Regions from separate parts of the Paenibacillus sp. J22P165 genome, predicted to be linked through region 1. Evidence: riboswitches for the same ligand, from Rfam matches in the RefSeq annotation. Region 1 holds a riboswitch; each other region holds the start of a gene.

What was found. A riboswitch is a leader RNA that binds a small molecule or an ion and turns the genes downstream of it on or off. The one in region 1 is predicted to bind cyclic di-GMP.
Region 2: linked by a shared signal. The riboswitch ahead of AC58QM_RS33765 (PilZ domain-containing protein) and the one ahead of AC58QM_RS14830 (diguanylate cyclase domain-containing protein) in region 1 are both predicted to bind cyclic di-GMP.
Region 3: linked by a shared signal. The riboswitch ahead of AC58QM_RS08990 (hypothetical protein) and the one ahead of AC58QM_RS14830 (diguanylate cyclase domain-containing protein) in region 1 are both predicted to bind cyclic di-GMP.

Annotation. Positions count from the first base shown of each region.
Region 1 covers NZ_JCAUAP010000005.1:478,423-480,694, reverse strand. The annotation lists gene AC58QM_RS14830 (diguanylate cyclase domain-containing protein) at 1-776, opposite strand, end outside; cyclic di-GMP riboswitch class I at 845-937, opposite strand; partial or broken gene AC58QM_RS14825 (malate:quinone oxidoreductase) at 1,436-2,272, shown strand, end outside.
Region 2 covers NZ_JCAUAP010000023.1:48,091-50,362, reverse strand. The annotation lists gene AC58QM_RS33775 (DUF1648 domain-containing protein) at 17-514, shown strand; gene tadA (tRNA adenosine(34) deaminase TadA) at 523-981, opposite strand; cyclic di-GMP riboswitch class I at 1,236-1,322, shown strand; gene AC58QM_RS33765 (PilZ domain-containing protein) at 1,448-2,182, shown strand; gene ychF (redox-regulated ATPase YchF) at 2,261-2,272, shown strand, end outside.
Region 3 covers NZ_JCAUAP010000003.1:291,559-293,830, forward strand. The annotation lists gene AC58QM_RS08985 (exopolyphosphatase) at 1-650, opposite strand, end outside; gene AC58QM_RS08990 (hypothetical protein) at 799-1,104, opposite strand; cyclic di-GMP riboswitch class I at 1,224-1,317, opposite strand; gene AC58QM_RS08995 (MDR family MFS transporter) at 1,433-2,272, opposite strand, start outside.

The DNA of each region.
Region 1 (2,272 bases):
ATACAGTCAATAGCTGATTCCAAAATGGAAGCTTTGAGCGCAATCTGTTCAGATAGTCGTCGATCTACGGATAAAGAACTAATGAAACTGATTGCAAAGATGAGCAAGGCTCCGAAGGCCACGTACATAGCTACGACGTAGAAGTCCATATTTATCGCATTGCCACTATGAGAATGGGTTTCCGTAGGGAACGACATGACAGCAGCTACCATGCCCATATAATGCATGCCAGTAATTGCGGCACCCATAATCAAAGTGCTCATTAACAGTCTCTGATGGTTGCGTTTAAAAAAGAAATAGAGTGCTGTGATGGAAGCGAAGATGGCAATTATAATGGATAGTATGAACGGTACGGGCTTGTATTGAATCGTCACATTTTGTAGAGCTGCCATACCGATATAATGCATGCCACTGATCGCGAGTCCCATGATGGTACCCCCAATAAGGAAGCTGGAACGAATCGAGCCTGCTTGAAAGGCGACGAGGAGACCAATTAGTGCCCCACCGACCGCCACAAGAACAGAGATACTGACGATTGATATATGATACGTGATGCCACTAGGCAAATGATAAGCCAGCATCGCGATGAAATGCATAGACCATATGCCTACACCCATGACAAGGGCACTACACAGAATCCAGCTTTTCTGGTGCCATCCGACTGAATTGGACACCTTCCGAGCTAAATTTAAAGCCGTGTAAGACGCAAGCAACGCAATAACAAAAGAAAGCAGAACTAGGACATAATTATAACTTTCCGATAGCGAATGATGCATGAGAGCCCTCCTACCCGTTTCCCAGAATAAAAAAAGGATCATCCCGAATAAAGGATCATCCCTTTTTATTCGGCAACCTGTCAACCATAGCATTCGGGTAAGGAATGCGTTAGGCCATGGCTTTGCGTCTCATCGTTTCCGATGATTTGCCTTTTCAATTTGATCGTCACATAGAGGCATAATACCCACTAAATCTATTACTATTTAATCATTATAGAGTAGGGAAAAAATAACTGTATATAGCGATAATTGCGGGCTTTTGTCGAATTCGATAAAGAAAGGTAAAGTTGACCCATTTATTTACTTTATAGGTAAAATACAAGGAAATGGCACGATTCATCAGATAAAGCCTTGTGTTAACCTTAGGGCCAGTGCTGCAAGGCGTAGATATCTCTGTAGTTTTTGACATGGCGGTTAGAAGAAGGAAAGTCAATGGATGGATTAGCAATATCAGGAGCAGGATAAAGAAGATGGCATGATTGGAAGTAATTTGCACCTAATAATGACTATTGTAAGACTTCTTCAACGCACTTCTTGTCGTATGGCTTATAACTATCATATAATAGTAAGTAATAATTTTCGTTTGGCTTATTAATGATCTGGAAAAGGTGTCTCATTAGGCCGCGACCTGGCTTGCTGTAACGCTTAAGCAGGCGCGCCTTTATCTTTTCTGCAAACTTCAGGGTATAAGGATGGTAAAAATGAGCAACAGACAAACTAAAACAGACGTCATTTTGATTGGTGCTGGCATCATGAGTGCGACTTTAGGTACACTGCTGAAAGAATTAGTGCCGGAATGGGAAATTAAAGTCTTTGAGAAACTTGAAAATGCTGGTGAGGAAAGCTCTAACGAATGGAATAATGCGGGTACAGGCCACGCGGCACTGTGCGAGCTTAACTACACGTCTGAGAAATCAGACGGATCTGTAGATATAAGTAAAGCTATCCAAATTAATGAACAGTTTCAGCATTCTATGCAGTTTTGGTCCTATCTTGTAAACAGCAAGCTTATCCAAGATCCTCAGGACTTTATCATGCCACTGCCTCATATGAGTATGGTTCTTGGGAATCAAAATGTATCGTTTTTAAGAAAACGTTATGAAGCCATGTCGAACAACTCCTTGTTCAAAGGAATGGAATTCTCTGATGATCCCAAGAAATTAATGGAATGGATTCCACTTATTATCAAGGATCGTCCATCGAATGAACCAATCGCGGCAACCAAAATTGACTCCGGTACGGACGTTAACTTTGGCGCTTTAACGCGTATACTATTTGAACATTTACAGAAGAAGAACGTTGATATTAAATATAAACACAGTGTTGATAATCTAAGACGTACTGGCGATGGCTCGTGGGAATTGAAAATACGCAATATCAACAGCGGCAGTGTTGAGCGCCATACGGCTAAATTTGTATTTATCGGTGGTGGAGGTGGAAGCCTGCATCTTCTGCAAAAGTCCGGTATTCCTGAAGGCCGAAATATTGGAGGCTTC
Region 2 (2,272 bases), on a different contig from region 1:
AGAAAGCAGGTGTTGTATGGAGCAACGTCCCGTGATTCAACTTGCCAGATCCAAAGCAGAAACAGTACTTGAAGGCATTTCTCTACTCATAATCGTAAGTATGATCGCATATGTCGCTTACGCGTGGCAGGATATGCCTGAGCGGATTCCGCTACATTTTAACGGAAAAGGCGAAGTTGATGGTTGGGGGAACAAAATAAGCTTAATTGTCTTACCCCTCATAGGCATAATCATCTACATTGGTTTGACCTTTCTTAGCAAGGTGCCGCACATATATAATTATCCAGCCCCAATTACACCTCAGAATGCCCTTGGTCAATACCAGAATGCGCGTTTATTTATGAACAGTTTAAAAGCGGTGATTGTGATTCTATTTGGTTTTATTGAATGGTCGGTTATCCAAAGTGCTAAGGCAGGCAACGCTGATCTCAACTGGTGGGCGTTTGGCTTCATTTTACTGCTACTGTTTGGCACGATCATCTTTTTCATCGTACGTTCGATACAATTAAAGTAAGGGAGGAATCAAGCTTTTCCCCGTAGTTTTCGAAAAAACTGCGTTAACATCGTTGAACATTCCTCTTGCAAAACGCCACTAACCACATCGACACGATGATTGAATCGGTCCTCCTGCAGTAAGTTCATCAACGTTCCAGCGCAGCCAGCCTTTGGATCCACTGTTCCATAAATCACTTGCGGTATTCGTGCTTGTACTATGGCACCTGCGCACATCGGACAAGGTTCCAGCGTCACATAAAGCTGGCAGTCGAGAAGGCGCCAGGCTTGCAGATGCTCGCTTGCCTGTTTAATGGCAATCATCTCTGCATGTGCGAGAGGATCTAGGGTTGTTTCGCGTAAATTATAGCCGCGGCCAATGATTTGACCTTGATGGACGACGACTGCGCCTATCGGTACTTCACGGATGGCTTCGGCTTTAAGCGCCTCACCAATCGCTTCTTGCATCCAGGGGATATGTTGATCCACAGGGGGACACCTCGCAATAATAGTTTATCCACATGTGCATAAAAATCCGAACAAATATTCGTTGTTAACAAGCTGTGGATAACAATGTGGATAACTTATAAACCTGTGGATATTCATTCCACTACACATTCATACAATAAAAACATCGCCCATGCAAGGATTTTAGTTGAAAGAAATATCCAGGCTACGTATAATGGTGGTAATAGTGGGTCTTTTAGACCATAAATAACGACTAAATTGAATAGCATAGCAGGGTTCGACAATAGCAAACTTGTTGAAAAGCAAGGACGCAAAGCTGAGGGTCTACGGTTCTAAGGAACTATGGCAGCCTGGTTACCGAAAATCGATGCTTTTTTTTGATTAAGGTGATAGGCTGCTCCCTTCTATATGGAAGAGGGGCAGTCTATTTTGTGCGTAATTGTTCTGTGGAATCCATTCGTCCGTAGAGGGAGAGGTGAAGGTGAGCATGGCGATGAATCAGGATGCTTTGAAACGGTATGGGAGCAAAGAAGGATTTGATGCGGAAGTATTGATCGATTGTAGAGCTGTTTTGGCGAAGGATGATTTTGTGTCAACAGGTATTCTTACCTATGCACAAGGAGATATCATGGAGATCGAGCTGCCGGAATATGAAGTATTTCAGCTTGGAGATAAAGCTAAAATGACGTTGTACACCAAATCGGGTCTCTTCGTCCTTCATACGACAGTCGTGGCTAGAGAGCCTGGTTCGCTCATTGTGATTAATCCGCCGGAGAACCGAAAGAAGTTTTCGGAGAAACGGGAGTTCCCGCGGGTGAATGTGAAAAACATAGGACAAATTTTTGGGTTTCAGAATATCCAACAGAAAGAACAGTATCAGCTTGAACAAGCCATTGAGATTTCAATTAAAAATATTTCGATGAATGGACTTGGTTTCACGATTAACGATAGTTCTATGATTGATGCTATTTTACATAAAAAATGCCAGTTACAAGTACAGCTCGATTTAGGCTTCGAAATGCCTTGTATGTTGGAAATTATAAGGAAAGAAAAGCAAGAGGGCAGCTACTATTACGGTGCTAGCTTCGAGAGTGTTCCTGCGGAACAAAGCAATGCGCTGCGCGGTTTTATTCTGCGAAATCAGATCCAAACCTACTTCGAACAGAAGCGGGATGAAGAGTACAAAAAAGCAATGGAAAAAAAGTCTGGAGCTAATCAATAGCTAGCAGGCTTTTTTTTGCCCTCCAAGTACTATATAATAAGAAGGATGATCTTCGAAAATTAAGGAGTTGTAACGACAATGGCTTTGAAA
Region 3 (2,272 bases), on a different contig from region 1:
ATCGTCTCGACATCACGAAGGTCCGTAATAATCACATTGCCTTCTACCCGTGTGTATGTCTGCAGCATGTCCCTATACAAAGCATCCAACTCATGATAACGAGATACACGTTCCTTAACATCTGGCAGCTCCATAATTTCGCTTATGGTTTTCGTGGCACAATGAGCAACAAGATCCTCCATTAACTGATAATTGCTGATCCGATAATCCCGATAACGTCCAAGTCCTGTACGAGCATCCATAATAAAAGAAAGTAAATCCCAACCGCTCGGGTTCAAAATATCTTCTTTGCTGAACTGAGCAGAGTCTGCCTTGTCCACACCTTGCATAATATCGTCAATATCTCCGAAAGTTTCTTTGCCACCATAGTAATCATAGACTACCCGCGCAGCGCTTGGCGCGATCCGCGTTTCGCCTTTAAACGTTACGGATTCACCTAACCGTGTCAGCTCACTTGTATGATGATCAAACCATAATCCGCAGCCTGGGACATACGGCACATTGGCCAAAATATCCTGCTCATTCACTTCAATAAGACCGTCCTGCATATCTTTGGGATGGACGAACTTCATTTCATCCACCATGTTTAATTGTTTGAAGAGCATCGCGCATACTAAACCATCGAAATCGGAACGTGTGATCAATCTCATGCCATGCATCCCCTTTTGAGATAGTTCTTAAGAACTACGAATTATGATGATCATATTATATCAGCTAGTGTCGATATGTGACAATGAGAAAATCACTTGCCATCCTCATGTCTTCATTTTGAAATGAACAAAAAAAAGAACGATTCACCTAGATAGGTTGAACCGCTCTCAATTTGGAGGACAGGCATTGAAATAGTCTAGTTAAAAAACCTTCGATTTGAGCCATTGGGGGCATTTTCACTGACAGCTTAACTTCGCCTTTCCAGTAGAAAATGAGAATGCTATTGTTTCTTCCATGAAACATTTCGACATCCCAACAAGCTTCGTTCAAGGCATATTCTTCTCGGTTAATCATGAGTTTAGGTCCATCCGTGGATGGCACCAAACGTGCAACATGGTTACCGCATAATGATGTTACTTTTTGTTCCTCCTGCAATTGCTCTTCCGATTTCATGCCGCTAGGGCCTCCTTTGTTCAACTTGTTCCATTGGTTTTCATTTGCTTCGCTATGACAGAGAAAAAACCCCACCGTAGTGAACCGACTAGAGGGGTTCTAATGTGAATTCCCAATCGTTCGGCGGCTGGCTGGCTGCTTGTCCTTTTCAGGAGAAGTAAAGCCCCTGTAGCTTTGCGTCGCTGGCTTTCGCCAGCTTTGCCTTTATCGAGATGACGTACAGAAACTAATTAGATGAAGCGATAACACGAGACATCCTATACTCTCAAGGATAAGGGATGACGATTTGAATTCGAATAGTTCGGAGGAACTATTTTTACGAAATCCATCAAAATGTTTGCATTTTCGACGATATTTTTACCGAATTATGACGTTTTGTGCCTTTCCAATAGAAAATGGACCCCAGCAAAGATAAAATTGCGATTGCAAGGAAGAGCGTTTGACCTCCATAGGACACCAGTAAGAAACCGCCAATCCATGGCCCCATAAAATGACCGAGGTTCGTTAACGTTTGAGCACCGTAGTAAGTTCCACGCATATTTTCCGGCGCAAGCTTATCGATTAACATGTTCGCTGCTGGATAATTTAGAATTTCACCGAATGTGAAAATAGCCATTGAAATAATGAGCCAAATGAGTGTGTGTGAGAAAGCAAAACCGACATCCCCTAAAGCGAACATCAGATTCCCTACGACAATCGCTGTTAATGGCGAATACTTCTCCGCCCATTTCCCAAGCGGTATCTGCATAACAATAACGACAATGGCATTGGCGCTCATGAGAATCGCAAACATTTTGACACCATCAGCAAAATCCCTCTGCAGGTACTGCGACAACGTGACCATAACTTGAGAGTAGCCAATTGCCCCAATAATGCCCCCGACAATGTACAGACGGAAGGTCACATCCTTACGAATGACTCCCCATGCAGAACTGAAAGTCACAATCGCTTTCTTCTCGCCTTCAATTTTCTTAATGCCGAACTTGATAAGTAGAGCGTACAATGTGATGCCATAAATTAAATAGATAATACCCGTTAGCAAGAAAGGCAAAGCACCATTCATTGTTGCAAAGAAGGCTCCCAGTAATGGACCTACTGCCACACCGATGTTAATGGCCATGTACCGAAGTGAAAATACCTGCCGCCTCTTGGATAGCTCTGTAAGATC